Regions from separate parts of the Desulfosporosinus paludis genome, predicted to be linked through region 2. Evidence: a T-box and tRNA genes for the amino acid it is inferred to sense, from the RefSeq annotation. Region 2 holds a T-box; the other regions hold tRNA genes.
What was found. The T-box of region 2 lies ahead of thrS (threonine--tRNA ligase). A T-box ahead of a tRNA ligase gene usually reads a tRNA of that ligase, here a tRNA-Thr.

Region 1 (7,691 bases), 510 kb from region 2:
GATTTCCTCCATGGGGATGCCAATTTCATGACAGACGGCAATCGTGGCTAAAGCGTTAAGAATATTATGTCTGCCAGCGACATGGAGGTCCAGGTCACCGACGTATTCCCCTTTAAGCATGATTTTCATAGAACTCTGCTCATCCCTGAAGAGGATTTCGGTAGCCCTAATATCAGCAGATTCTGAAAGGCCAAAGGTGGTTATCGGTGCAGTACCCCGGATTAATTGGCGATTTGGGTCCTCAGCCCAGATATAAATGTGGCCGTGATTGGGTACTTTCTGAGCTAGTTCGGCAAAGGCTGAGATGACATCATCCAGATCTTTAAAATAATCAGGGTGATCGAACTCAATATTCGTAATTACGAGATGCTCAGGTGAATAGTTAAGGAAGTGGCGTCGATATTCACAGGACTCCGCTACAAAAAATTCTCCGGTACCAGAATGGGCATTCCCTCCGATGCTTGGTACATCGCTGCCCACAACAATCGTTGGATCGAATCCGGCGTGGAGCATGACAAGTCCCATCATCGCCGTGGTTGTCGTCTTGCCATGAGTACCGGACACTGAAATTCCCCGCTTTTTAGAAAGAAGGCGCCCAAGAAATTGAGGGTAGGTCAAAACAGGGATATTTAGTTCTAAAGCCCGAGCTATTTCTGGATGTTGATTCGTATAAGCAGCCGAGGCGACAATTAAGTCGGCTTTTTCCACGTTACTGGGTGAAAAACTTAAAACAGGTATTTGGGCACGTTTTAAAACACTATCTGTAAAAAAACTTTCTTCTACGTCTGAGCCTGAAATGGTAGCTCCTTCGATTTGAGCACTAATCTGAGCTAACGCGCTCATGCCTGTGCCCTTTATGCCAACAAAATGAATATGCAATGCCAAAACGTATCGTCCCTTCTATGTATAACTCTACCTCTCATTATACCCAAACTTATACAAAAAGGTATCATATTTATACAAGGAAAATTTTCCTAACCTTTTTTTGGAGGAGGTTTTCGTTCGTAACCGGAGACTATTGCCTGAAGATGACTGAGGTTTTCCGTAAGACTTAGGTAAATATGAACGGGAATAGTTGCTAGGAAGTAGATAGTAATGGTGAATTTTATCCAACGCAGGTGTTGAAAGCCTCCTACTAACCTCCAAGCCCAAACTAGGTGTTCTCCTTGCCAGTAAGAGGCAAACCCCAGAAGACTCGCCAGTAGGAAAAGGAGAAACCAGGAAAAATACATGAGCGCTTGCCCACTGTTATATTTCCGCCTGGGTGGAGGAGACGTACGGAGGAATAGGTAATAAGCTAAGAGTTTCGGGAATAGTTTAAAATTATGTAGTTTTGGAATAAGAGAGTGATCCCGTCGGAGGAGGGCATCTGTACATCGTATAGCCACAAACCCAAGGGCGAACCAACTTGATATTACATGAATTTTGAACATATCGCCATAGTTTACAGCTAAAAATTCAGCGGGTTTATGCAGTTCCAAACCGCTTAGAAGGATTCCGGTCAGGCTTAAAGCAAACCCCCAATGAAAAATCCTCACCCACAGAGGCTGGAAAAGGATAATTTCTCCTTTTACCTTTCCCTTCTTAAGTTCTTTGGAGAAAGGTTTTCTAAGCTTGATCTGTCGCTTCATATTGATTACCATGTCCTTGAAAGTTAATAACCTTAACGGATAATTTTTATAAAAAGAAGAAAGGTGAAAAGCTCGCGGGGTTTGCTCTTAAACGGGAATTCTTAAAGCTCGGACCTTTTCACCGTCAATGATATGAACACTGCAAGAAAAGCAGGGATCAAAGGAGCGGATAACCCTGCCTGCTTCTTTTAGGTCCTCTGATTGCACTTTCAGACCAAGTAATGACGATTCTGCGACACTGCGGGTGCCTGATTCGTCCCGAGCACCAAAGTTAAATGCCGAAGGGGTTATGATTTGATAATGTCGGACTCGTCCTTCTTTGACAGCAATCCAATGCCCTAAAGAGCCGCGCATGACGTCGTGGAGCCCGACACTGATCCCGGAATCTTGCCCCATTTTTCGGTTGAGAGTTTCTGAACCCGGTTCCAGGCGATTCAGCCAAACCAGAGTGGCTTGAGCAATTTTCTTGATTTCTAAGGATCGTGCCCAAATTCGAGCGAGTGCACCATGTCCTATGACCTTTTCCTTGTTGATGATCGCTCGGGCTAAAGGGCCGACTTCAACAGGTTGGCCGCGATAACGCGGAGATTTGACCCAAGTGTACCCTTTGGCTTGACTATGATCGGGAATAGTGTCCTCTTCTGAGGGGTGTAGGGGCCCGTGAGGTTTATACCAAGCGTGAGTCACATCTTCGGTCACGTAGTTCTCATTGAAGCTTTCTCGCTCGTCTTGAAGAATTACGCCCTGGGAGAATAGCATACTTCCTTCTGGGCTTGGAAATCCTCCTACGGACATGAAATTACCGATGCCTTGACCGAGGTCTACGTATTCAGGATAGCGTTTAATAATCAAATCAACATCCGGCAGAAGAACATTGTCCAGAAAGCTTAATATTTCCATGATATACCCTCGATAGCGATTAACCTTGTCAGCATCTACTTCCATACTCGCACCTCCAGGCACGATCCCATGTCCGTGGGGAGCTTTTCCTCCGAAAACAGCAAAAGCTGCGTGGGCAGACCGAGAAATTTCTATGGCTTTGAAATAATGCTCGGTCAGAGTGGTATTCTCTTGATTAGACAATCGCAGGTCGGATTCCGAATGAGGAATAAAGGGAGCTAGATCAGGACCGCGAAAATAATCCGGCAAGGCGTACAAATAAAGGTGACGAATATGGTTTTGGATAAAATCACTAGCCAGGATTAGATTGCGTACTAAAAGTCCATTGGAAGGTACTTGCATTTCTAAAGCTTTCTCAACGGCTAGCGCTGCTGTAATGGCATGGGCGGAAGAACAGATGCCGCAAATTCGTTGAGTATAATAGGGCATATCCATTGCGGAACGCCCAATTAAGATTTGTTCAAATCCCCGGTAGAGGGTATCTGAAATATAGGCGTTCTTAATTTCGCCATTGTCTAGCCAAGCTTCTAACAACATAGGGTTGTGAATGCGCGTCACAGGGAAGATAGTTTTTTTCTCCAGAATAGTCACTCCTCGATCAAGTTTTCTTCACTCGATAGTGATGAAAGGTTTTTGCTTTTTTAAGAGAAAGTCGGTGCTTTCCTCGGACGGAAGACTTCAGCAGATTCCTCTGAATTCTGCCTTTGTAAAGAGAGGCCGCAACGTGCCCCACAATTGCTGCAGACGTTAATCCTAAAACCCCAAGACCAATGGAATCTGTGGCAATCTTTGTCCCGCCAGGTATTGGAATATCGGGCGAGTGGACGCTAAACGGGGACATCAGATCCGGAAAGCCTGGCTCTGTACAGCCAATACAAGGGGTGTTACAGCCGATGGGCCAATTAAAGCGGTCGTTCCAACGTCGAGTCGGACAATCGGCATAAGTAACAGGTCCTTTGCAGCCGACCCGATAAAGACATTCTTTCTGACCAATGTCTGTGGCGAAAATCCCTTGGTCATAATCCCGTCGCCTAGGACAGCGATTATGTACAGTTTCTCCGTAAAAAAGCTTCGGCCTTCCGTAACTATCCAATTCTGGTTCACCATATAAGGCTAGATGGAGTAACGTTCCCATAGTCCAATCCGGATGGGCCGGGCACCCCGAGACATTAATAACCTTCCGCTCGGGCAGGATATTTTGCACCCCTGTGGCTTGAGTCGGGTTAGGATAGCCAGAAACGGGGCCTCCAAACGTTGCACAACTCCCAATGGCAACAACGTATTTAGCTTTGAGGCCCAGGCGGCGAACCAATTCCATACCAGTTATGAGTTTGCCTTGCTCATAAGCAACATGGTCGTAATGTCCTCCGTCACTTCGAATCATAGACCCCTGTACAAGCAGAATGTATTCGTTGGGCAGTTTTTCATAGGTCTCTTGGAGAATTCGGTAGGCGGCATCTCCTTGTGCCTGATTCATGCTCCAATCATAACGCCAATCAACAATGTTCGAGAGAATATCCGAAAACGTTGGGGTCCAGATATTGTCTAGGGAGATACTGTCCCCAGTACAAGTACCGGTTTCAATCATCACCACGGGAAGCTTCTTGACGTCGCCAGCCGCAACCGCTTGGGCTAGAGGAGGGGTAATAAGTTGATAAAAATTGCCGAGAATAGCTCCCTTAATAATTAATTTAAGAAAGTCTCGTCGATCCAGTATGGCACACCCCCTTGTGATGGTATTATTTCCAAAAAGCACAAGTTACACTCGAAATTTTATGCTTAGATTATAATAAGATTGAAAAAAAAATCACAAAATACCTGGGCAAATTAACAAATATGGTTTATAATAGCAGAACAGGATACAACAACTTATTTTAAGTTGTTTACATAAACACCCTTTTTCTCACTCTCTCCCTCCTCGTGAGGGGATTTTTTTTGAGCATTAGAGATTTTAGCTGTGACTTAGTTGCAGCCAACTTATGAACTTTCAATTTAAATGTTTGGCTTATGGGCGATAATAGCAGATAATAAGCGGTATTGCATTTTGACAAAGGGATATGACAAAATGGCATAGCAATATGTAATAAATTACCATAATACTATTTAACACAAATTTGTAAATATATGTTATAATATGTCGAAAGTAATTTTAGCGTTTTGCATGTAGTGAAAGTGAAACCCCCTTTATCCTTCCGTCTTTCGACGGAAGGAGCTTTTTGAAGATTTTGTCCCATTTTAAATAGGGATTAACCCTAATGGGGCATTGCGCAGAAGACCTTCGGACGCGGAGGTCTTCTTTTTAAATTGTGCTAAACACACACATGGAAGCTGCTTTACATAAAGTGTAAGAGCACAGCTTAATTAAGTCTGTTCCCAGGATACCATCTCTCGTGTTAACCCTCATCAAGGAATGATGGGGGCCTTTTTACAGCAAGCAAAAACCCCGCAATCGCTTGCGGGGTCTAAGTTTCCAGTGGAGCCGATGGTCGGAATCGAACCGACGACCTGCTCATTACGAGTGAGCTGCTCTACCTCTGAGCCACATCGGCATAAAAAGTGTTGATTTAAAGCCATTCTTCGTTAACAGCAACTCATTTTTTTGCAAATAGAGCAGCTCATTACGACTTAGATAGTATAACATAAGTCGATTCCTTTGTTAAGTCTAAATCAAAAATCTTTATGTTTTTTCTACTTGATAAGGTTGGGTGTTATTTTTAATAGTTGTCATTAATTTCAGTTTCGTGCTAACAAATTACACTTAGTAAGGTATTGATGATTTCTAAATGCTCATTTTAGGGAATAGCTTCATATCTATATTAGTATTGTAAGTATTTGGTGTTTTGCAGGTAGTATAGGTAAGATGTAGAATATATGGAAAAGGAACCCGTATCTCTATACATAGGTTATAGCAATAGCTTGTGGGGTTTATACAAAACTCAATAAAGGAGAGCAAAAAAATGAAGAGGTGTATATATTGCAATAAAAGTGTTGAAGATGGGATAATTATAAACGAATCTCATATAATTCCGGATGCTTTGACAAATGGAAAAATAACCTATGCAAATGTATGTAGTGTAGAACATAATCAAGTATTTGGAGATACATTCGAATTTGATATAATTGAGAAATGCAGAAGAATTAGGAACTTTTTGAATATAAAGTCTAAAAAGGGTAAAATTCCATCATATTATGCAAATCTGGATATTGATGGGTACAAATTTGATAAGCTAACGTCCAGATTTAATAATATATTAGATGGTAGCTCGTATCCTGTAATAAAAAATGAAAAGAAATATCTTTTTAAAATGATTAATAAAAGCATTGATAATGAAAGTAAACACTTTTATGAGTTGATACACAATCTTCAGATAACTGAAGACCTTGAGTTTGAAGAACTATTTAAAATGTTAGGTTCACAAAATATGTTACGTTTAGTTGCTAAAATAGGTTATGAATGGTTTTGTAAAGAATATAAAATAAATGGGGTTCTGCCCGATTATACAGATATAATCAATAGCATTGTAAATGAAAACAGCAATAAAAGTGTTGTTTCGATTATTAATAATGAAAAATTACTAAATGATTTAAATAACGAATTAGAACTTGGTACACATGCATTAGCTATTTATAATACTTCAAATGATCGAAATGCTTATGTGTTATTTTCTTTTTTTGGGCTAATCTTGTATAAAATTAGAATAAGGCAATACCCGTTTTATATTGCTAAGCCAACTAATAGTATTGATTTCTATGGATTTAGAAGTGATGGATGTATTGGAAGCTGTAAAATATATGCAAATAATTTCGATCAACATTTAGTTTCTTTAACATCGATTGACGAGATTAATATTTTGAAACCTTCAATAGCAAAGATATATGCAAATTTATTATCAATACAAATAATTACATTACGGTCATTTAAACCTTTCGTAAAAGAAATTACCAATATAATAAAAAAGAATCAATTTCAATCGGAAAGGTTATATGACGAGTTAATAGGGTTAGCACATAGTACCGTTATTACGGTTACTTATGTAATTTATCTAATTGGTAAGTATGAAGATCAATACAATTATGATGATACATTTCAAAATAATATTAAACATCTTTTTAATAATACTGATAAGGTCATAATCCATAAAAACATTAAAGAGGAGTTATTATTGTTATTTAATAGTGGTGAGTTTCTAAATTATTTACTTACAGGCTTATCAATATTTGAAAAGTCATACAATAAGGAAATAAGGAAGAAAAATGATTAATATCAATAGCATCACAAACACTCTGTTGTTTTATTACCAGCCCCAATTCCTGACTTCTTGGCAAGAATGCATGGTTGGATAAGTTAATGCTAAACTCAAGCTATCAGTGCTAGGAGGTGACTTATTTTTATGTTTAAGATCAGTGCTCTGCATTAATTTGAAAGTGTAACGGAGGAGGGAATGTGATTGGTAGGGGCCGTGTTTTTTACTCGAAAAAATTTTTAAAAATTGCAACCTCACTTTTAAATCATTAGAGTTCTTCAAAGGGGTGGCCCTATAAACGTTCATAGTAAAGTGATGAAGCTTGCACTTCCGATAAAACCTTGGAGGGTCGTCTCTAAATGTTAGAAAATATTTCCCCTTGCACTAGGCATAGTCAACTTGATGTCGGGGTGTTTCTTAGCAAGGGGAGGCTAAATTTACGTAATGCTGAATTGAGAATAGAAGGATTCTAGTGAAAAATGTAGAAAAGTATTTTACAGTTAATTCAATTAAAGGAATGGTTGCTATGGCCTCACCAAAAGTTTTTGTTAGTTCTACTTGTTATGATCTCAAATATATAAGGGAAAATTTACGATATTTTATTAAAACCATCGGTTACGAGCCAATTTTAAGTGAAGACGGCTCTGTGTTTTATGATCCTAAAGTACATACTCATGATGCTTGCATAACTGAAGTTCCTAATGCTCAAATGTTTGTACTAGTAATAGGAGGTAGATTCGGAGGACAGTTTAAGAGCACCGAGTATTCAATTACAAATGCTGAATACAGAGAGGCTTGTAAACAAAAAATTCCTATATTTGCTTTAGTGGAACAATCAGTATATAACGAACATCACGTGTATTTACGAAACAAAAGTAACCCTGATATAGACGAAAGTAAAATTATCTATCCATCG
Region 2 (7,691 bases):
TTTGGTTTTGCCTCGAAAGCCTACGATCCCCTAACTCATATAGATGAGCAGGCATGGAACAGCCTGGGAATCAAAACGAAGTATTACAACACCGAAATTCATAAAGGGTGCTTTGCCCTACCTAACTACGTAAAAGAGCTGTTACAAAATACAGAGGAATAAATTATAAAGTAGTTATAGAAATCTTATACTTTTGTCCAGGTTGTAACATTTTTAAATTTGTTACAACCTTATTTATTTTACTTAGGTATTAAATTTATTAATTAGAACATTTTTACTTCTGATAAAATTTAAAGGAATTATACTCTTTATCTCGAATAGTTGGAATAGATTATCATAAGAGAATCTTTAGTTTTTCTCACTTTCATTTAACAATAAATGCGCTAGTTTGAATTTGTCGGGTTGTGCTAAAATTATCATTATTAATCTGCTGTTTAGGGAAGCTGGGTTAATCAATTAAGACTCGATTGATCTTAGCTGTTTAACTGAGCAGGCTGAACGATACGGAGAAGGATGTGAAAAACAGTGCATATTACCGATTATGAAGTTGCCCTTAGACTTCTTTTAGCTTGTATTTTTGGAGGGATTGTCGGTCTTGAACGTGAACGAAACGATAGCCCTGCCGGGTTTAGAACCCACATTTTAGTGTGCTTAGGTTCCGCCTTAATTATGATTTTATCCATGTACGGCTTTACTAATTTTACATCAGTTAACAAAGACCCAGCTCGTTTAGCTGCTCAAGTAGTCTCAGGGATTGGCTTTCTAGGTGCCGGGACAATCCTCAGGGATAAAACATCGATTAGGGGTTTAACGACCGCTGCATCCTTATGGGTTGTGTCGGCCATTGGATTAGCAGTTGGAGCAGGTTTCTATTTTTCCTCGTCTCTGGTCACCTTTATGGTTTTCATTACCCTTGAACGTTTGGTAGAAAATTATTTTTTCAGAAACAGTCAAACACTTAAAGTCGTTGCCCTTAATGGGACTTGCAAAGTCAAGGAAATAAATAGAGTCATTGAGTCTCATGGTATTGTTCCGCAAAATATTTCCATGAGCCTACAAAAAGAGGAACAAAACCGGACCTTGATTCACTACAAGTTAAGGACTCCGTTTCGTAAGCTCGACATTGATCAATTGATTGAAGATATTAATGAAATTGATGGAATTTATTCAGCGGATAAGGAAGTGGTTGACAGCAGTGATTCTTTTCTCTCTGCTTTAGCCAATAAAAGGGTATTGAAAAAGAATAATAAAACGTCTACAATGTAGCGCATTCTTTTATACTTGTTTCTCAAAGCCCCTCGGCATTAGCCGAGGGGCTTGCTTTTTATCTGCTTGATTAAAGTAATTAATTGAGAGGAAAGAGTAGGCAAAGTTAGGGAATGAAAGTGTTAATTAATGGTAATAGTAAGAGATGACCAATACTATTTTCAAAAAATATAGGTTTGAAAAATGCTAACAGATTGGCCCAACTGAAATATGACTTTAACAAAGTCATATACTTTAGTATGGAGGGGTGCCAGTGGAACATTCTGTGCGCTTAGGTACGCAAAAATACCATGAGAGTATATGCGAGTGCTTACGTGAATTGGGTAAGCAAGAACAGCTTCCCGTACAAATTATTGAACAGCAGCAAGGAAGACGTTGGCTTATTCATTGTAAGTTTCTGAATACATCTCTTGCAGAGACCGAGAATGAAGAGATGGTGCAAAAAATCCACCGATATTATTTAGCGAACGCTTTAGCTGAAACGATCTTGCTTCATTGGGAGAAAGAGCATGTTCGCCGCATTATTAAAAAAAGTAATTATTTATTAGATGATAATGGACAAAAAATCCTAAAAAAGGCTTTAGAATACTTGAACAGAGGGTTGGGCCAGGAGCGCACCTATCGTGTGAGCCGCAAAACAAAATTAGTAACACAAATTCTTAGTTGTTTGGACCATTCTTCAATTTTCGATATCGAGGGTTTTCTGAGCTTTCGCGCTCAAGAGTATAAGCGTGATGTGAGTAAAGCCGTAGAATTCGCTATTGAAGAGTACATTGTGGAAAAGGAGTATCTGGAATTCATACAACTCTTAAAACATTTTGTGGATAACCAAACTCCTCAGCTAGAGTATCTTCACGTTGGCATGACATCTAAAGGGAAGTTTCGCCTTTTTGACGACCAAGGAGATGATGTAACCCATGATTACCTGGCAGATTATCAGCTTGATAATTTACATGAGTTAGGTTACGAAGACCTTCTTGTAAGCGCCCTAATCGCTGTGGCTCCACGTCAGATCACTTTGCATATCCGCTATGATGGCTTTATGGATACGCTGCAAACGATTCGAAATGTGTTTGGGAATCGTGTGCGCGACTGCAGCGGCTGTTCTCTATGTGAGGATTTTTGACAAATAAGCAAGGTTTTTGTATAATAGAATCACTAAAGCTAGTTAATAAGTGTTGCATAAGCAACTTGTTTACTGGATTTGAAAAATTTTTAGTTCAAAGCGTTGACAGGGATAGTACCTTGATCTTAAGTGCAAGAGAAGAAATGCCGCGGCTGTAAGCATTTCTCACGAAGGTCAGGAGAAGACCACCCTTGAGTGCAAAGCCGAAATGAGTAAGCCTTGCCGTTTCCCGCGTTAAGGGTAATCAAGTGGAAGGATTTTTTCTTTCAATTGGGTGGAACCACGGGAGTAACTCTCGTCCCTATGTTGGGACGAGAGTTTTTTGCGTTACAAAATTCGTTAGGAGTGATAAAAATGATTCAAGTGACTTTGAAAGATGGTTCAATACGTGAGGTTGAACAGGGAACAACATTGGCTGGGTTGGCCGCCTCTATTTCACGAGGCCTAGCGAAGGCCGCTGTTGCAGGTAAAGTGAATGACAAGCTAAAGGATCTTTCTTATCCGCTTATGGAGAATGTGGCCGTGGAGATCGTAACTCTCGACAGTGAAGAGGGCTTGGAGATCCTCCGACATTCAACATCTCACTTAATGGCACAAGCGGTGGAAAATTTGTTTCCCGGGACAAAGTTCGGTATAGGACCCGCCATTGCCAAAGGATTTTATTATGATTTTGATTCCGAGCATGTTTTCACCCCAGAAGATTTAGAAAAAATCGAGAAGGAAATGAGCAGGCTCGCTAAGGAAAACTACACCTATGAACGCAAGGAAGTTTCTCGCTCTGAGGCCTTAAACTACTTCGGAGAGCTTGGAGAAGGGTATAAAGTCGAACTTATCGAAGGGTTGCCTGAAGATGCTACGATCTCTATGTACACTCAAGGAAATTTCACGGATCTTTGTGCCGGTCCACATATCCCTTCGACATCGATCATTAAAGCGTTTAAACTGATGAGCTTGGCCGGTGCTTATTGGCGCGGCAGCGAGAAAAATAAAATGCTTCAGCGTATCTATGGAACAGTCTTTGCTAAAGCGGCAGATCTTGAAGATTATTTGTTTAAATTAGAAGAAGCTAAACGTCGTGATCACCGCAAATTAGGCTTAGAGCTTGATCTCTTTAGCCTTCATGATGAGGGTCCAGGATTTCCTTTCTTCCATCCCAAAGGAATGGTTTTGCGCAATGCCCTTGAAGATTTCTGGCGGCAGGAACACCGCAAACGTGGATATCAGGAGATCAAGACCCCCATTATTCTCAATCGATCAATGTGGGAACAATCCGGACACTGGGATCACTATAAGGAAAATATGTACTTCACCAAAATTGATGAACAAGATTATGCAGTAAAGCCCATGAACTGTCCTGGTGGTATGATTATGTACAGAACCAAATTGCGCAGTTATCGAGATTTGCCTCTGCGAGTCGGGGAACTGGGACTTGTCCATCGCCATGAACTTTCGGGTGCCCTTCATGGTCTGCTCCGGGTCCGGAATTTTACTCAAGATGATGCTCATATCTTTATGCTTCCGTCTCAAATTAAGGAAGAGCTCCTTGGGGTTATTGAGCTGGTGGATACTTTCTACAAAGTATTCGGTTTTGAATATCATGTGGAGCTATCTACCCGTCCTGAAGATTCCATGGGCTCTGATGAGGATTGGGAAACTGCAACTCGAGCACTTCAAGAGGCGCTTGAGGAAAGAGGCTTGGATTACAAGATAAATGAAGGTGACGGAGCTTTTTACGGACCTAAGATCGATTTCCACGTCAAGGATTGTCTTGATCGAACCTGGCAATGTGGGACCATACAGCTCGATTTCCAAATGCCGGAGAAATTTGATTTAACCTATATTGGGGAAGATGGACAAAAGCATCGGCCGGTCATGATTCACCGTGTAATTTATGGAAGTATTGAACGGTTCATTGCGCTTCTGACGGAACACTATGCTGGAGCTTTTCCGGCTTGGCTAGCACCTATTCAGGTTCGTATACTGCCTATTAGTGAGCGGCATCAGGAATATGCCAGAACGTTGGTTTCTCGTCTTAATGAATTAGATATAAGAGTTGAAACAGATGAACGCAAAGAAAAAATTGGCTATAAAATTCGCGAGGCCCAAACTGAAAAAATTCCTTATACGTTAGTTGTTGGAGATCAGGAGGCTGAGTCTGACACAGTGGCAGTTCGCCGTTACGGCCAAGGAGATGCGGGAGAAAAAATGACGGTCGCTGAATTCATTAATCTTATCCAAGGCGATATTAAAAGCAAGAAACTGCTAATTGCCCGCGGCTGATAAAGGAACAGGTACACTGTTTCCAGCATTGAAACAGTGTACCTGCCCTTGTCGGAAACGAATATCTTTATTCGAGTTGACAAAGTCTGAGAGTTGATATACAATGTTTGTTGTCAAGTAGAAGCCATCCGCTTCTCACCTTACGACTTGAGTTGTTAAGGTATCTTCTGGTCCTGGGCTAAATATGCGCTCATGATTGTTTAGAAGACGGGTGGTATTCATCCGTCTTTTTTATTTTGTGCCGAGATTTAAATGGGGGTGGTTTCTTATTAGCAAGGACTTAAGACTCAATGACGAAATCCGGGTTAGGGATGTCCGTCTTGTTGGGGAAGAAGGAGAACAACTTGGAATTATGGCGGTTCGAGATGCCTTGAACCTAGCAGTCGAGAAGTCTTTAGATCTCGTAGAGATCGCGCCGACGGCCAAACCGCCGGTCTGCAAACTGATGGATTATGGCAAGTATAAGTACGAGCAAGCGAAGCGAGATAAAGAGGCTCGCAAAAAGCAAAAGAGCATGGAAATTAAAGAAGTCAAATTGCGTCCTAATATTGAGGACCATGACTTTGAAACCAAAGCCCGTAACGCTCAGCGGTTCCTAATCGAGGGAGATAAGGTGAAGGTTACTATCATGTTCCGTGGGCGGGAAGTTACCCACCCTGAGCTTGGGAAAACGCTTTGCCTGAGACTTGCCGAATTCTGTAAAGCAGAGTCTAGCATAGAGCGCGAACCTAAACTTGAGGGGCGCAATATGATTATGATTTTAGCATCTGTTAAACACGACTAATACCGAGAGGGGGATACTCAAATGCCTAAAATGAAAACTCACCGTGGTGCGGCTAAGCGCTTCAAGAAAACTGGAACAGGTAAAGTTGTCCGCATGCATGGCTTTACGAGCCACATTCTGGAGAAGAAATCACCGAAGAGAAAACGGAATTTGCGCCAATCAGTGGTTATGAATAAATCTGATGTTAAGCGAATTAAGAATTTGATTGCTTATCTATAAACGTTGTAGTTAAAAGGAGGTTTTTGGGATGGCCCGTGTAAAAAAAGGCATAACTAAGCATCAGCGACATAAAAAGATATTAAAGTTGGCAAAGGGTTATCGCGGAGGAAAAAGCAAACTTTTCCGTCCTGCGAATGAACAAGTTTTAAAATCCTTAGCCTATTCCTATGCACATAGAAAAGACAAAAAAGCAAACTTCCGTAAACTTTGGATTGCTAGAATTAATGCAGCCGCTCGTATGAATGGTATTTCGTACAGTCGGTTGATGAATGGCTTAAAGAAAGCTGGAGTCACAGTTAACCGCAAGATGTTGGCAGAACTGGCAATTAGCGATGCTGCGGCGTTTACTGAGATTGCAAATGTCGCGAAAGTTCAAATTAACGGCTAATTGCCGAATCAAGAGGATGCGATTGCATCCTCTTTTATAATAGACACCGTTGATGGGCAGACTATTAGTATTGTATAGTTACCCCTATGTCCAAGGAGGTGATTATGTGCTTGAATCCTTGCAGAATGAGCAGGTAAAATTAGTTGTCTCTTTACAGCGACGGAAAGTTCGAGAGGAGACTCAACTATATGTCATCGAAGGATGGCGGTTTGTTGAGGATGCTGTTCTGAGAAACGCTCCGATTAAAAAAGTATACGTTAGCCTAAAACGAGAACAGCCTGAATGGCAATCCCTATTCGAAGGGCTGGTGGCCCGAAATATCCCTTTTGAGGAAGCTGACGAACGTGTTTTGCGCAAAATGAGTGCGACAGAAGAGCCACAAGGAATTTTAGCGGTAGTACACCAGACAAAGTATGCCTGGTCCGATGTACATATTGACAAGAAGTCTGTATTGCTGATTTTAGACGGAATTCAGGACCCGGGGAATTTAGGCACGATTCTTCGCACCGCGCTGGCCGCTGGGGTACGCTATGTTTGTTTGACGGCAGGGACAGTCGACGTATATAATCCCAAAGTACTGCGTAGTACCATGGGAGCACTTTTTTCCCTAGTTCTTCTCTCGGGGTTGTCTCCTGATGACGTCATGAATTTTTGCCAAAAGCAAGGGCTGAGGGTACTTGTAGGAGATACGGAAGGGCAATCGCTTTATCGCACAGATTTGTCGGCAGGCCCCTTTGCTTTAGTCGTAGGCAATGAAGGGAACGGCCCTTCGCTTATGTTTCGAAGCCCCGATGTCCAAAGGGTCACGATCCCTATGGCACAAGAGGTTGAATCCCTTAATGTGGGGATTGCTACAGGAATTCTGCTCTATGATATGGTGAGGCAAAGGGATTTCTTGTAATCTACAAGGACGTTGTGCTATAATTATAAAGATTATGCTGATGAACTAAATTGTTTATAAACAATGCGATGATCGGGTTAAAAGGAGTCCTTTTTTTACAGGGAGGTAGGCCATTGACTGTAAGCCTGCTAAGAAAGTGCCCTCCTCTTAGATTAAGAGGTTAAAGTTCGCCCAGGAGTGGCCTTCTGATTTGTAGGCAGGCCCGGCTTCCACCGTTATCAGGAGCAGGAGTGTGGCCAGTAGGGCCAAACCAGGGTGGTACCGCGAGAATGATGCTCGTCCCTTTTTAGGGATTGAGCGTTTTTTTATTTTCATTTTACAAACGAGCAGTTAGGGAATCACAGTAAGATATATTTAAACTGAACTGCCGGGCGGATGCATTGTGACTAAGTTATTGTTTTGACAGATGCGGCGGTCCGGCCCAGGAATTTTAGGACATCAGAAAGGATGGTTGACTTGAAAAAAGAAATACTTCGCATTGGAGAAGAGGCCTTGCGCGAATTGCAGGAACTCGATAAGTCAGAGGCCCTCCAAGATCTTAAGGTAAAGGTACTCGGCAAGAAAGGATCCTTGACCGCATTACTTCGTCAAATGGGCAGTTTGAGTCCTGAAGAGCGTCCTATCATGGGGCAAGTGGTCAATGAGATGCGCAGCCGACTGGAAAAAGCTTGGGACGAGCGCAGTGCAGAATTAGAGGCTATAGCCCTCCGGAAGCGTCTGGCTGCGG
Region 3 (7,691 bases), 450 kb from region 2:
TCAAATAGTGGATCTCATCAGTTACCCGACCGTTTTCTTTATCCGCCTTGCGGTATGGTGCTTCGATAAACCCATAAGGATTAATTCGGCCATACGTACTCAAGGAGCCAATTAAACCAATGTTCGGTCCTTCAGGCGTTTCTACCGGACACATCCGTCCATAGTGGGAGTAGTGTACGTCACGAACTTCGAAACCTGCCCGCTCACGGCTTAAACCACCTGGTCCCAAGGCACTTAAACGCCGCTTATGGGTCAGTTCCGCCAAAGGATTGGTCTGATCCATAAACTGAGACAACTGGCTGCTGCCGAAGAATTCTTTAATGGCGGCCACAACAGGGCGAATATTAATCAAAACTTGTGGAGTAATGACCTCAACGTCCTGAATCGTCATCCGCTCACGTACTACACGCTCCATTCGCGATAAACCAATGCGAAACTGATTCTGGAGCAATTCTCCCACAGAACGCAAACGGCGATTTCCTAAATGGTCGATGTCATCTTTATGACCTTCCCCTTCCATAAGGGCCAACATACGCTGAATACTGGCGACAATATCTCCACGCGTCAGGTGCCGGACTTCCATCGGAATGTCCAAGCCCAATTTCTTATTGAGTTTATAACGACCGACCTTCGCCAGATCGTAACGTTTAGCATCAAAAAAGAGGGCTTCTAATAACGAGCGCGCACTGTCGACCGTAGGAGGTTCTCCAGGTCTTAAACGTTTATAAATTTCCACTAAGGCTTCTTCCGTGGATTCTGAGTTGTCTCTTTCCAAGGTAGCGCGGATATATTCATTGTCATTAAACAACTCAAGGATTTGACCATTGCTGGAGTAGCCTAAAGCTCGAATGAGCACCGTGCCCGGGAGTTTTCGTGTTCGGTCAACCCTAACAAAGATATTATCGTTAATATCCGATTCGAATTCCAACCACGCTCCACGGTTTGGTATCACAGTAGCGCCGTAAAGTTTCTTACCACTTGGATCAATTTGCTCCGCATAGTAAACCCCAGGCGAACGGACAAGCTGACTGACAATAACACGTTCGGCTCCATTGATGATAAATGTACCCTTGTCAGTCATCAAGGGAAAGTCTCCCATGAAAACTTCCTGTTCCTTAACCTCTCCGGTTTCCTTGTTAATGAGGCGTACTTTTACACGCAGAGGCGCAGCAAAAGTAACATCCCGTTCCTTACACTCCTCTACTTGATATTTAGCCTCTCCTAAGCTGTAGTCGATAAATTCCAAAACGAGATTGCCCGTGAAGTCTTGAATTGGGGATATATCGCGAAACATATCGCGCAACCCTTCATCAAGAAACCAACGATAGGAGTTCTGCTGGATTTCAATTAAATTTGGCATGTCGAGGACTTCCCGAATTCTGGAATAACTCCAACGCTCTCGTATCCCTACCTTAACAGGATAGAACATTAACGCTTCACCCCTCAGTGCGGTTTTCTCTCATTGAGGTATAATATATTGACATAGACAGCCAAAAGCAAGGCCTCTTAATAAAACCTCGCTTAAACTGTCTATGGTATTCCGCATCATTGCGACAATTTCAAACTACTATCTCCTTATTATCCAATGCCTGTTAGTTATTACCATAGCATGGACGAATTAAGTAAAAATCCCAATCGTATGTATAGTAACATTCATAAAGTATACCAAATCCACTATTCTATGTCAAGAAGATTCTCTGGATTTGGAACTAATATCAAGGAAATCCGACCTTAAATTATGGACTCAAGGAAATGCCTTTTTAATGAACTTTTAGCGACTGGTAACAAAGAAGGCGCCCTCATCTTAGAGAGCACCTTCTTTATTTCTCTAAACTTATTTAACTTCGACAGTTGCGCCGGCTTCTGTTAATTTAGTTTTCAAAGCTTCAGCTTCATCTTTGGTAATTTTCTCTTTAACTGGCTTTGGAGCATTGTCAACGAGATCTTTGGCTTCTTTCAGACCTAAGCCGGTAACTTCACGAACAACTTTGATAACATTAATTTTAGAAGCACCACAATTGGTCAGGATGACATCAAATTCAGTTTTCTCTTCTGCTTCTTCAGCAGCAGGTGCTGCAGCACCTCCGACAGCTGCAACAGCAACAGGAGCTGCAGCACTGACACCAAATTCGGTTTCAAAGGCTTTAACGAGTTCGGAGAGTTCGAGGACAGTTAACCCTTTAACTGCTTCGAGAATTTCATTAACTTTAGACATTATTATTTCCTCCTTAAACTATTCAACATTTTATTTCCTGTAAATTATTAAACCTATTGAGCTTCCTTGAGTTTACGCACTTCTTCGAGAGCATAACCCATTTTGCGAATCGGTCCTTGAAGAACATTGACCATACCTGCCAAAGGTGCTTGCATACCCCGCAGAACCATGGCCAGCAACACTTCTCGCGACGGGAGATCTGCCAGATCTTTAACCCCATCAGGTCCAATAACTTTGCCTTCTAAAACTCCAGCCTTGACTTTGAATGTCTTAAGTTTATTGACTTTGACAAAGTCTAAGAGGATTTTAGCAGGGGCAACAGGATCTTTGCTAAAAGCAAGGGCTGTTGGTCCTTCCAAGTAAGTTTCGAGTCCTTCAACTCCTACTTCCTGAGCCGCCCGACGCACAAGCGTGTTTTTCAAAACTCGATACTCCACGCCGGCTTGGCGAAGCTGTGTCCGCAATTGCGTCACTTGAGCCACGGTTAAACCGCGATAATCCGCTAAAACAACCCCAGAGGATTGTTGAAACTTCTCTTTAATCTCCGAGACAACCAGACTTTTTTCTTCGATATTAGGCATTTTGTGTACCTCCTTCCTTAGGGTAACTCAGTAAAAAACCTCCGCTGCTGCAGAGGTTAAGAATGCCAAGTATATCTATAGGCACGTTCTCCGACCTCGGCAGGAAATTAAGCCATGCGGCACCTGCTTTCTACAGCGGATATTCAATTCCTGATAAGTGTACCCTCTTTGTAGAATACTGTCAAGAGAACTCTGATTAGAGCGCCTTTACGGGATTGATACTTACACCAGGGCCCATGGTCGACGTTACCGTTACACTACGAATATATTGACCTTTGGCTGCCGCTGGCTTTGATTTTACAATGGTCTCCCCTAAAGTACGATAGTTCTCTAACAATTGCTCTGGGCTGAAAGAAGCTTTGCCTATCGGAGCATGGATGATCCCAGCTTTTTCGGCACGATACTCAATCTTACCAGCTTTGATTTCCTTAATCGCACGAGTTACATCTGGTGTTACTGTACCAGTTTTCGGGTTTGGCATTAAGCCTTTAGGTCCGAGAACCCGGCCGAGCTTTCCGACCATTCCCATCATATCCGGCGTAGCTACTACCACATCAAACCCGAACCACCCTTGTTCAATCTTCGCAATCATATCTTCGGCGCCCACAAAATCAGCACCTGCTAATTCTGCCTCTTTCGCCTTGTCCCCTTTTGCAAAAACCAAAACTGAACGAGTTTTACCCGTTCCATTCGGGAGCACAAGAGCACCACGAATTTGTTGGTCAGCATGACGGGTGTCAATGCCTAATTTAAAAGCAACCTCAATGGTTTCATCAAATTTTGCTTTCGCATTAGCCTTTACAATTGCAAGTGCTTCAAGGGGTTCGTAATATCCAGTGCGATCAAAGGTCTTTACGGCCTCTTGATATTTTTTTCCTACTTTAGCCATTCACTTAACCTCCTTGTGGTAATGCGGGTTTAACCCTCCCACAATACATTTTAGACTTCTTCAACGATGATGCCCATGCTTCTTGCTGTACCTTCTACCATCCGCATTGCCGCTTCCACACTTGCTGCATTAAGATCTTTCATCTTAATGTCCGCAATCTCGCGCACTTTAGCTTTTGAGATCGTGGCAACTTTTTTGCGATTCGGTTCAGAAGAACCTGAATTAATGTTGGCTACCTTTTTAAGCAACACAGAAGCCGGTGGGGTTTTGGTAATAAAGGTAAAAGAGCGATCTTCATAGACGGTAATTTCCACCGGAATAATAAGCCCTGCTTGATCCTTAGTACGCTCATTGTATTCCTTGCAGAAGGCCATGATATTAACCCCGTGTTGACCAAGAGCCGGACCAACCGGAGGTGCCGGTGTAGCCTTACCTGCTGTTATCGCTAATTTAACCAAACCAATTACTTTCTTTGCCATTGTTATTACACCTCCTTGATAGAGTAATCCCTATTTTAGTCGAGTTTTTGTACCTGTGCGAAATCCAACTCCACAGGTGTTTCTCTTCCAAACATCGATACTTCCACACGCATTTTACCTTTATCCGGGAGAATTTCTCGAACTACTCCCACAAAATCCTTGAACGGCCCAGCAATAACCTGGACAGTTTGATTAACCTCGAAATCAATGCGAGCATGAAGCTCATCCATGCCCATCTGTTGGAGAATCCGGATAACCTCTTGTTCAAGAAGTGGAATCGGCTTTGTTCCCGTGCCTACGAAACCAGTCACTCCCGGTGTGTTGCGGACAACATACCAAGAATCGTCGGTCATTTCCATCTCGACAAGCACATAGCCAGGATAAACCTTGCGCTTGGTTACCTTTTCCTTCCCGTTCTTAAACTCAACTTCGTCTTCCATTGGAACAAGAACGCGAAAGATCTTCTCCTCCATATTCATGGATTCGACTCGTTTTTCGAGATTCATCTTAACTTTGTTTTCATAACCCGAGTACGTGTGAATAACAAACCAGTCTTTTGCCATTTCTCAGGGACCTCCTCAGACACTGCCGCAGAAACTCGCAGTTTAGGGCACTAGCTTGGTTAAGGCCATACTTAAACCGCCGTCCACAACCCACATGAGAATGGACACAATCCCCACCGCAAAAAACACAACTCCTGTGTAGGCGAGCAATTGTCTACGGCTTGGCCAGTGAACTTTCTTTAATTCACTCACAACCCCACGGAAATACTCTGCAGTCTTTTCCGTCTGTCGCTGAGTATTAGCTGGTTTCTTCAACGCGCCCATCACTTCACATCCTTACACGACATCGGTGTCCTCGACACTGTGACAACGCTTCCTGGCGTACAATCTAAACAGTTATAAAGAAAACTCGGCCAGCGTCCAAAGGCACTGTCTTCACACTTGTTAGCCATCAGGCGCAGGCGGTTGCCTTAGCTACACTTATGCAGAAAGTATTTAACTAAAAGTTGTACTTTCCGACAGGTGCAAAAAAAAAATTACTTGGTTTCCTTATGGAGAGTATGGCTTTTGCAGACCTTGCAGTACTTTTGGGCTTCTAAACGATCAGGGTTATTTTTCTTATTCTTCATCGTAGCATAGTTACGGTGCTTGCAATCCGTACACGCTAAAATAATGCCAACACGCATTCACGAACACCTCCCAGACAACGGTAGGACGCTGCATTTATTCCATTACTCAAGTACTTTATCACAAGATGATTACCCTGTCAAGAAAATACCTGGTAACAAAAAAGACAGCCTAGCTGTCTTTATAAACATACTTCAAAATAAATGGAGCCAACGAAGGGACTCGAACCCGCAACCTGCTGATTACAAATCAGCTGCTCTACCAATTGAGCTACGTTGGCATTTTGTTTGTACCGCAGCAACGCTCCGCTGTTAGGCACTCATATAATTTAGCATCTTTTCTCCCCAAATGCAAGCTTTTTTTCTTTAGAAGTGTATGTAAAATTATCCATCCCGACGTTCAAGGTAGCGTTCAAGTTTCCTCTTCACTCTCTGCAACGCGTTGTCGATCGATTTCACATGTCTCTTCAGGTCAACAGCAATTTCCTGATACGATTTCCCTTCCAGATAAGACATCAGTACCTTCCATTCTAAGGAACTGAGAATTTCACCCATCTTTTCTTCAATGTCATCAAACTCTTCTCGGCTAATAATCAGTTCTTCCGGGTCCGTGATGCGAGTTCCCGAGATGACATCAAGCAGGGTTCGATCAGAATCTTCGTCATAGATAGGCTTATTAAGAGATACATACGAGTTTAGGGGAATGTGTTTCTGCCTTGTCGCTGTTTTAATAGCTGTAATAATTTGGCGGGTTATGCATAATTCCGCAAATGCCCTGAATGAAGAGAGTTTGTCGCCGCGGAAGTCTCTAATGGCTTTATAGAGTCCAATCATTCCTTCTTGAATAATATCTTCGCGATCCGCCCCTATGAGAAAATAGGAACGAGCTTTTGCCCTAACGAAGTTTTTATATTTGTTGATTAGATACTCTAGTGCTGCCGCGTCGCCTTCCTTGGCAAGCTCAACCATCTCTTCATCTACGATAATGTCGATGATTTCGCACTCTGGTTCTGGTTGGGCTTGAAAAGTCAAGTTGATCCCCCCTACAATGTCGTCATGAAGAAGACGCAATCTCGCCTAGCCCTTGTCCACGGGAACATTCTCATTATACTCGACGCTGAAGAACAGCGTCAAGGCGAAGTTTTGGTTGTTCTGTCGCTATTCGTAAAGTTCAAGGTCAAAGATCTGGGAACAAGGCTCGAAGTTGTCTGAAAGCGAGACTTTTAGACAAGCATTATTACGCCCTTCGATTTTCTATGTCTGATCGTGCTTTGAGCCTCGTATCTTGCTATGTTCCGCTCTAGATTTAGCGGGAGCGGAGCCTCTGCCTGAGAGTTTCATAAAGCATAACGGATCCGGCAACGCTCGCATTAAGCGACGTTACTCTCCCCTTCATCGGCAGGCTGATAAGCTCGTCACAATTCTCTCGCAGCAAACGACTGATGCCTTTGCCTTCGCTGCCGATGACAATGACTCGTGAGCCTGTGAGATCTGCTTTAAAAGCATCACTTCCTCCGGCTTCAGCACCAGACACCCAACACCCCTTCTTCTTTAAATCTTTAAGTGTTTGCACCAAATTACTTACACGCGCAACTAAAACATGTTCGACAGCTCCGGCTGATGTTTTCGCAACCGTTCCTGTCAAGGCAACACTGCGCCGTTTGGGAATGATAACTCCGTGAGCACCCACCGCGTCAACGGTCCGCAACAATGCCCCCAGATTGTGGGGATCTTCAATTTCATCCAACATTAAGATAAACGGATCTTCCTGCCGTTTTTCCGCCAGGGCGAGTATGTCTTCAACTTCAGCGTACTCCCTGGCAGCTACATACGCCAACATACCCTGATGCCGCTCACGTTGAGTTAAACGATCAAGGACCTGTCGATCTACAAATTGATATGGGATGTTCCTTTCCTGCAGGAGGGAGAGAATTTCTTGATTCCGCCCATTCGAACCTTCCGAGAGCAAGAGAACTTTGTTGACAGGTTTCCCGCTTTTTAAAAGCTCAAACACCGGATTTTTACCATAAACGATTTCATCGTTCAAATTATTCACGTCTTCTTTCCTTGAAGGGTTTGTAATCTTCCACAACTATAGGTACCTTGATGACATACTCCCAGAGTCACACAAGTCGGTCCTGCTTCACTAAACAGATTTGGAGCCACATTGCGTACTAAATCCAGCATACTCTCCGCCAGGCTGCGAATTTCCCACTGAGCTCTCATACAGGTGCGGTGCTCAAAGAAGTTCAATAACGAACGTGCATTAAAGGTAGCCATTAACGAAGTCGTGCAGGCATTGGGCAGGACAAAGCGGGCATCTTCAGCAGGGACCATATTCTGAAGCGCTTGGTACTCCTCTTGAAGGCGTGCCATAACCCCCTCAAAGCGTTCCATA
Region 4 (7,691 bases), 900 kb from region 2:
TTGCCAAACCCTGGCTGACAAAATTAAGAATTACGGTTTTACGGAAATGTCGCCAATCGGTAAATATTTTAAGCCTGAGGAAGGTTACGAAGACACCTTTAAAGATTGGAAAAACAAAGTTAAAGGCGATTATCCTTTCCAAATGTACACCATCCACTACCGCCGTCGTTCCCATTCCATTTTTGACAACCTGCCTTGGCTCCGTGAAGCCTTCCCGCAAGAGTTTATTATGAGTGTAACGGATGGGAAGCAACTCGGGCTTAAAGAAGGAGATATTGTTAAGATCACGAGCCGACATGGTGCCGTCATCCGCCCTGTCCACCTCACCGAACGAATGACACCGGGAGTAACTACCTTAGGCGAAGGAGCCTGGATTGAACTGGATGAAGAAACAGGGCTCTGCACCTCCGGTACAGTAAACATTCTGGAAGGCGGTATCCCAACAGGTCAAGGCCACATGGGGTCCAATTCCTGCAATATCAAAGTAGAGAAGTATGACAAACCCCTTCTTGCCGATTATAAGTGGCCACAAAGAATTATCTTTTAGGAGGTGAAAAACTGTGGGACAAAAAGGATATTATCTTGATATGAACGCCTGTATCAGTTGTCATACCTGCCAAATTGCCTGTAACGATATCAACAATCTGGAAGTAGGCACACTCTTTCGGGAGATTCATGAATTTGAAGGGGGAGGTTTCCCCAAACCCTGGGCTTACGCCTTCTCCATGAGCTGCAATCACTGCGCCGAACCTAAATGCGTCAAGAATTGTCCGACCGGTTCTATGTCCAAACGGGCGGATGGAATTGTAATCCACGATAATGCCAAATGCATTGGCTGTAAGCTCTGTACTTGGTCCTGCCCTTATGGAGCACCCAAGTATATTGAGAAAACCGGCAAAGTCGGCAAATGTCAACTGTGTTACCAACTGATTGACCAAAAGCAAAATCCACCCTGTGTTGATGCCTGCCCCATGAGGGCCTTAGAAGTAGGCGAGCTTGATGACTTGCGCAAAAAATACGGCGGAACAGCAGATATAAAAGGATTACCGGATTCCAGCATTACGCATCCGTCAATTCTTTTAAATCCAACGACTGACGCTAAGAAGTAAAGGAGGTATTGTATGGCTAGCACAGAATGGCCTTTAATTATCTTCACCATACTCACTCAAATGGCCGTAGGTACCTATATTGTCCTAGTGATCTTACGTTCTCTCCTCTCCAAGAAAATTGATCCGCAAACTGCGGTTAAGCTTACCAATTTTGGACTACTCGCTGTAGGTCCCATCATGGCCATCTCCCTGCTCATTTCTCTGTTTCATCTAGGCTCTCCTGCAATTGCTTTCTACTCCATCGCCAATCTTGGCTCATCTTGGCTCAGCAGAGAAATCTTTTTTAGCGGTGTGTTCTTTTTTCTCTGGATTATCACTTATTACTTTAACTCTAAAAACAAGTCCGGAAATGCCCTAAACTGGATTACAGCGATTATCGGATTGTTGGCTATTTTCAGCATGTCCAGCATTTACAGTTCTTCGATCATGCCGGCTTGGATGGCTGCTGATACGTTTATTTCCTTTTTTGGAACCACCTTTGTCTTAGGAATGATCGCATCCGCAGCAACGATTGGTTTTTCTGCCAAAGGGGAAAAGCTCCAAGAAGCTACCGTTTCTTTGCTCCAACGCATTAGCTTGCTTACCTTAGCTGTGATCGTTCTTCAATTGATTTTCTTACCTCAATACCTGTCTGGTTTATCTGGAGGAGGTCAAGCTGGTCAAACTTCAGCGCAGCTGCTCTCCGCCACTTACAGCTTCCCCATGATTTTGCATTGGCTTCTCACAGTGGTGGGTGCTGCTCTTGTCACCTATGTTCTCTACAAAAAAGGACCTGAGAAACTGATGACACTTCCCGCAAGCACCATTTATCTCGCTTTTATCATTGTTCTGGTCGGTGAGTTCGTGGGCCGCTACCTGTTCTACGCCATTGCGGTGCCTATTAGTTTCGGCTAAGGCATAATAATACCCCTAGAGAATTCAAGACAGACAGAAACCCATAGAGTGGTTCATCCGACTACTATGGGTTTCTGTTTTTAAAATCCCTATCCTTTTGAAAATTATTTTTTAAATATCTAGTATTCCAGGTCTGATCATGTAAGAATGATATTGATTATCTAAAGGAATGCTAGGAGTGATACCGTCAATGCCTTATTTTAAATTGCCTTATTGGAAATTTTCAGGGTCATTAATTATCATAGTAGCATTGGTCTTTGGGCCAATTAGTCAGACTACACGAGTTACTGCGCGTCATGCAGGAGGATTCTCTTGTTTCCTGATTGCAGCCTTGCTGATTTTATCTGCATTTAAAGCAATCTTCTACGAATTTGTCACAGATAACAATAAACGCAGCAAGGCCCAAAAGTTCTTCCCCTATTGCCATCAATGTTTAGGCTGGACCTTATTTATACTCATAGGTTATCATAGTCTGTTTTTCCTTAATCTTTTCCTTTGGCCTGCGGCTAAGATAACGGTCTCTTTACTCATCACCGGGATATTAGCCACTATAGGTTTTATTCTTGTCATGGTGTCAGGTTTGGATATTAATAAGGTGTTGGAGCGAAAACTATTCAGATCGGCCTATTCCCGACATCTTTTTACCATTGTTCTACTGGCGTTTCTCATTGTGCTTCATATCAACATCTAGTCCATAGTTCTAAGTTCCAGATTCAGAAACCTTTCCTTATATAAACTTTTGAAAACAAGTTGATATTTTGGATAGATTAAGCTGCAAAAAGTTCACGGTAAAGGAGCTATTTAAATGACAAACATCAAAGAAACGGTGCTTCCGCTTATGGAATTGCGAGTCTCGGCGTACAATCTCTTGCGCTGGGCATTTCTTCAAGAACCTTCTAAGAAATTCCTTCAATCCCTTTCAGAGAGCGTCTTGCAAGAATTCCCATTTCAAGACGAACGCACAGAAATTTCTCAAGGAGTACAAGCTATTATTAGCCAACTCAAACTTGCAGATTTTCTGAGTGAAGAAAACTATGACCGCCTGCATTGGGATTATACACGTATGTTCATCGGGCCTTATGAACTTCCTGCCCCACCTTGGGAATCCGCATATCTCAACGAAGAACGTCTATTATTCCAAGAAGAAACTTTGGCTGTCCGCAGAGCCTATCTAAAATATTCATTGGTCGCTAAAGAGTATGGGCATGAAGCCGATGATCATCTTGGCTTAGAACTGGATTTTATGTACCAGCTCAGCCTGCTTGCTCTACAAAAAATCAACGAGGAAGATTACGGTGGTATGGTAGAAATCCTGCTGGATCAACAAGATTTCCTTGACGAACATTTGTTAAAATGGGTTCCTGACTTCTGCCAAAAGGTTGAGCAAAGTGCCCAAACAAAATTCTACCAGGGTATGGCTAAGATTTTACACGGTTATGTAACGATTGACAGACAAGCTGTTGAAGAACTTATATCTTACGAATATTAGACAACAAGTTTGAAGTACATTAATTTATTGCCTATAGTTTTCTTCAGGATAAAGAAAACTTGGCTAACAAGTGCGAAGGCACTGCCTTCGCACTTGTTAGCCTTGGCGAAGGCGGCTGCCTTAGTTGCACTTATGCTTCAGAAAGTATACAACAAAGTTATACTTTCTAAGTAATAGAACAAACTGACGCGTTCACTAAACTGTGAGCGCGTTTTGTCTGCTCCGAGGAAGCAGACACATCCTTGGGTCAATCCCTCTCACGCATTCAACGAGAGAGGAAAAAAAATCCCCTCACGAGGAGGGGGAAAGAAGAAGGAACAGGCCTTACGAAAAAACACTAAGCTTGCGAGCTAGTAGTTACCTTCTATAATAAACCATACTTGTTACGATTTGATGAACAATGTGTGATTATAATGTTAAACCTTATAATGGAAATACCAACATGACGATACCCTTTTCCCCCAAGCCATTAGGCCAGGGGGGAACCTAATTAGGCACTCAAGGAATGTAACATTTTTAAAGCAAGGTAGTCATTTGAATGTACATCGAGATGCTTATTAACTCCTTCTTGGTGGATAACTATTTCACCATTCCAATATTCTTTCACAACATACACTTCGCCGAGTCCATTCTCATAAGTCCTAATTCTTTTGATAATTTTAACCACCCCCCTTTTATATTATTAACTATAAAAGAGGCTTAGAATTTAAATTCTAATAGCCCGTAAATGTTGTTTATCTGTTTAACAATAAGTCAGGGAATCAAAGAAAAATAGGACCGCTAAATTATTAACCATCACTTTAAGTATGCAGAACTCGATTTCATGCGCTCACATTGTGCTCCTATTGGTAAACTTCTGATCAGTGGAACGACAGTCATAATGATTACGACAAGTCGTAACTTAAATAATATCTTCAGCTCTTCTGGAACAGAATAATAACACCCTAAGTTGTTAAATTATTATGTCTTAGTTGTTGACTATGACTTCAAATCTTGATACAATAATTTTCGTCTCATAAATGCATGCCGATGTAGCTCAATTGGTAGAGCAGCTGATTTGTAATCAGCAGGTTACAGGTTCGAGTCCTGCCATCGGCTCCAGATCTAATATTTAAAGGCGCTTGTGATAAGCGCCTTTTTCTGTGCCCATTGCTATATCAAATTTTGACAAAAAAGGAGTCGTGTAAAAACTTTGATGTTTCTCGAACACTTGGTTACAAATCAGTGAGCTGTTCCTTGGCGTAGGCAAGGTAGTAGTGACGACCATTAGCGCTTTGTTCCAAATGAGCAAGACTGATGAGGCCTTGTGCTTTGTATTGTTTCGCCTGTTTATCGGTATTATCCGCGGCAATAAGAATATCTGCAAGCTCAATGGCCCATTGAGCGTCATTGTTATTCAAGGCTTGGCTGATAGCAGAAAGAACCGACTCTTTACCACCCATGAGAGCAATAGTTTTTTCCGCTCGGGTTTGAATTGGCAGCGGATTGAGCTTGGTCGGATTACCGTCAAACCAACCTACATAGCCAGCATATATGCCTCGAACTGACCAAGCAACAGTACCATAGAATTCACCCAGATAAGGAAGGTTAGCCCACTTTTCAGGCAACTTGACGGCTTCTGCCACCTCATCCATGGTCATGCCCCGATTCAAGCCTTTAAGGGTTTCTGTGAGAACATAATCAATAGCATCACGAAAGTTAGTTAAAGTTTCTTCAACAGCGGTTTTACCGATGATGGGGTGGGTATGGCCTGGCAGAAGATAATCAGCTTGATAAGCAATCAGCTTGTCCAAAGTGTCTACCCAAGTGCTGATATCTCGATACTGACTGCCTCGTATGGGATATAGATTGGGCCAGCAACCGTAGTAATTATCAGCACAACAAAGGACTTTTTGCTCTGGCAGCCAGATGAGTATCTGATCATCAGATTCGCCAGGAGCTGCAGCAAGTTCAAGAGCGATACCATCAATATCGCGCAATATTTTTTCCTCACGATAAACAGTGGTTGGCGGCACAAAAGCCCTTTGACCCTCACCTTGAACGATACCTTCACGAATGCCGATACCTTCAGAAATGACTTCTTCGTTGCTGAGTTCATAACCAAATTGTCTGACGCCACGCCGATTGAGCACATCCTGCAGGGCATCCATTCTCCCAAGGACTGGCTTGCAAGGAGCAAAGGCGATGATTTCCGGATCACTGTCTATAAAAACGCCAGCGCCGCCAAGGTGATCTGGGTGTCCGTGAGTGTAGATGATAGTCTTGACTGGTTTATCGGTATACCCAGCAATAATAACCTTAAGGGCTTCGGCACGATAGTCGGTATCAAGGGTATCGATGAGTATGACTGAAGTTTTTCCAATGATAAAACTGACATTACTGACACCATAGCCCATAACGTGATATACAACGTCGGGAATAATTTCTGTCACTTGACGTGGATATGCTGTTGTTGAAAATTCTTTTAATAGTTGTTCCCCATCTGGTCGTAACATTGATAGCACCTCTCATTTGATTTGAATAGGACTGATTAAGTGTAGCACATAATCCGAATCGCTGTAATGCTTTTGACCTACAGTTTTTAACACATATATTGGTGCTGTATGGCTAACGAACTTGATGATGGAGTTTAGAGCTAGGGAACGTTTCGGTTGACAACATTAAAAATTAATATCATTTGTATCTTTACAAAAACGAAGTTAAAATGTTTATTATAATAAATTTTGATAATCGAAAGGAAACACTCATGCCAATTTGGAAACGCAACTTAATTATTTGCTGGTTCGGCTCGTTCGCCACAATGGCTGGAATGAACCTCGTAATTCCGTTTCTTCCCCTTTACATTCAACAATTAGGTGTACACGATATCGCCAGAGTTGAACAGTGGTCCGGTGTTGCCTTCGGCGCTACTGCTCTCTCAGCTGCATTAGTCTCACCGCTCTGGGGTAAGCTGGCCGATATACATGGTCGCAAGCTCATGTTAATACGAGCTAGTCTAGGAATGGCTGTGATTATGATTCTAATTGGATTCGTTCATAATATTTATGAACTGGTTGGCCTCCGCCTTTTAATGGGGGCTATATCCGGTTATGTGCCGGCAGCGATTACTCTTGTTTCTTCTCAAACACCTAGAGAACATGCCGGCTGGGCACTGGGGACTCTTGCTTCAGGTTCCGTCGGAGGTTCACTGCTCGGACCTCTTGTCGGCGGTACATTATCTGAACTAATCGGTTTGCGACATGTATTTTATATCACTGGGGGATTTCTGTTTTTGGCTTTTCTTATTGCATTAGTGTTTATTCGCGAAGATTTTATCCCGAACAATTCAGCTCGGTTGTCCGGCAAAGAATTATGGAAAACTATTGACAAACCCAAAATACTTATTGCCATGTTTATAACTTCATTTATGCTGCAGTTAGCCAGTATGTCCATTGAACCCATTGTTACCATCTATGTTAAATTGCTAACAAATAATGTGAACCATGTCGCAATTATTTCCGGTGCTGTTGTCTCCGCGGTAGGATTGGCTAATGTTTTGATCGCTCCCCTTCTCGGCAAGCTATCTGATAAGGTAGGGCCTTATTCGGTATTATTTGTCTGCCTACTAGTGACAGCTATAATTTTGATTCCTCAAGCCTATGTCCATAATGCCTGGCAGTTAATAATCCTACGCTTCATGATGGGCATGGCTACCGCCGGTTTTCTGCCCTCCATCAATTCCCTTCTTAAAAGCAATATTCCTGATACAATCTCAGGCAGAATATTTGGTTACAATAACGCAGCTCAAAATTTAGGCAACGTGGCTGGCCCTGTGATCGGAGGTCAGATGGCAGCCTATTGGGGTTTCCATTATGTATTCTTTTCCACTAGTATCTTACTGTTCATTAATGCTCTGTGGGTTTACGTTACAAGCAAAGGAAGTCTGGAATCTAACACGAATTGCACAGGCTAACACCATTTCACTCCAATGAACACTACAACGGCCTCCCTTCGCTGGACTATATAACTCCTTTAATCTATCTATCTTAAAGGGGTATACTACAGCAGAGGGAGGTCATTTATATTTAAGCTCATGGACAGCAATCGATTAACTGATTTTGTAATAAAAAGGTACCATTTCAGACGTGAAAGTCAAGCCAATTAATCATTTCCTCTACAATACTTAACGTAATTTGATGGTTTAGATCGGGAATCTCTAC

Region 1: it encodes a tRNA-Thr, which carries the amino acid that the T-box ahead of thrS (threonine--tRNA ligase) is inferred to sense. The anticodon was not compared.
Region 3: it encodes a tRNA-Thr, which carries the amino acid that the T-box ahead of thrS (threonine--tRNA ligase) is inferred to sense. The anticodon was not compared.
Region 4: it encodes a tRNA-Thr, which carries the amino acid that the T-box ahead of thrS (threonine--tRNA ligase) is inferred to sense. The anticodon was not compared.

Annotation. Positions count from the first base shown of each region.
Region 1 covers NZ_CP144211.1:2,345,913-2,353,603, reverse strand. Annotated here, with positions in the region: gene murC (UDP-N-acetylmuramate--L-alanine ligase) at 1-885, opposite strand, end outside; gene VZF35_RS11795 (cytochrome b/b6 domain-containing protein) at 975-1,631, opposite strand; gene VZF35_RS11790 (nickel-dependent hydrogenase large subunit) at 1,719-3,122, opposite strand; gene VZF35_RS11785 (hydrogenase small subunit) at 3,130-4,248, opposite strand; tRNA gene VZF35_RS11780 (tRNA-Thr) at 5,006-5,080, opposite strand; gene VZF35_RS11775 (hypothetical protein) at 5,450-6,793, shown strand; gene VZF35_RS11770 (DUF4062 domain-containing protein) at 7,248-7,691, shown strand, end outside.
Region 2 covers NZ_CP144211.1:2,852,612-2,860,302, reverse strand. Annotated here, with positions in the region: gene speE (polyamine aminopropyltransferase) at 1-162, shown strand, start outside; gene VZF35_RS14300 (MgtC/SapB family protein) at 526-1,266, shown strand; gene ytxC (sporulation protein YtxC) at 1,520-2,392, shown strand; T-box leader at 2,486-2,698, shown strand; gene thrS (threonine--tRNA ligase) at 2,747-4,672, shown strand; ribosomal protein L20 leader region at 4,782-4,912, shown strand; gene infC (translation initiation factor IF-3) at 4,941-5,456, shown strand; gene rpmI (50S ribosomal protein L35) at 5,478-5,675, shown strand; gene rplT (50S ribosomal protein L20) at 5,704-6,063, shown strand; gene VZF35_RS14270 (TrmH family RNA methyltransferase) at 6,170-6,964, shown strand; gene pheS (phenylalanine--tRNA ligase subunit alpha) at 7,421-7,691, shown strand, end outside.
Region 3 covers NZ_CP144211.1:2,407,404-2,415,094, forward strand. Annotated here, with positions in the region: gene rpoB (DNA-directed RNA polymerase subunit beta) at 1-1,429, opposite strand, end outside; gene rplL (50S ribosomal protein L7/L12) at 1,835-2,215, opposite strand; gene rplJ (50S ribosomal protein L10) at 2,269-2,796, opposite strand; ribosomal protein L10 leader region at 2,820-2,950, opposite strand; gene rplA (50S ribosomal protein L1) at 2,993-3,685, opposite strand; gene rplK (50S ribosomal protein L11) at 3,736-4,164, opposite strand; gene nusG (transcription termination/antitermination protein NusG) at 4,200-4,727, opposite strand; gene secE (preprotein translocase subunit SecE) at 4,770-4,991, opposite strand; gene rpmG (50S ribosomal protein L33) at 5,204-5,353, opposite strand; tRNA gene VZF35_RS12160 (tRNA-Thr) at 5,499-5,574, opposite strand; gene sigH (RNA polymerase sporulation sigma factor SigH) at 5,678-6,325, opposite strand; gene VZF35_RS12170 (hypothetical protein) at 6,350-6,505, shown strand; gene rlmB (23S rRNA (guanosine(2251)-2'-O)-methyltransferase RlmB) at 6,600-7,349, opposite strand; gene thyX (FAD-dependent thymidylate synthase) at 7,346-7,691, opposite strand, start outside.
Region 4 covers NZ_CP144211.1:1,954,426-1,962,116, forward strand. Annotated here, with positions in the region: gene VZF35_RS09910 (molybdopterin-dependent oxidoreductase) at 1-547, shown strand, start outside; gene VZF35_RS09915 (4Fe-4S dicluster domain-containing protein) at 561-1,109, shown strand; gene VZF35_RS09920 (dimethyl sulfoxide reductase anchor subunit family protein) at 1,122-2,003, shown strand; gene VZF35_RS09925 (iron reductase) at 2,194-2,694, shown strand; gene VZF35_RS09930 (molecular chaperone) at 2,809-3,492, shown strand; tRNA gene VZF35_RS09935 (tRNA-Thr) at 4,518-4,593, shown strand; gene VZF35_RS09940 (alkyl sulfatase dimerization domain-containing protein) at 4,707-5,987, opposite strand; gene VZF35_RS09945 (multidrug efflux MFS transporter) at 6,239-7,444, shown strand; gene VZF35_RS09950 (alpha/beta hydrolase family protein) at 7,611-7,691, opposite strand, start outside.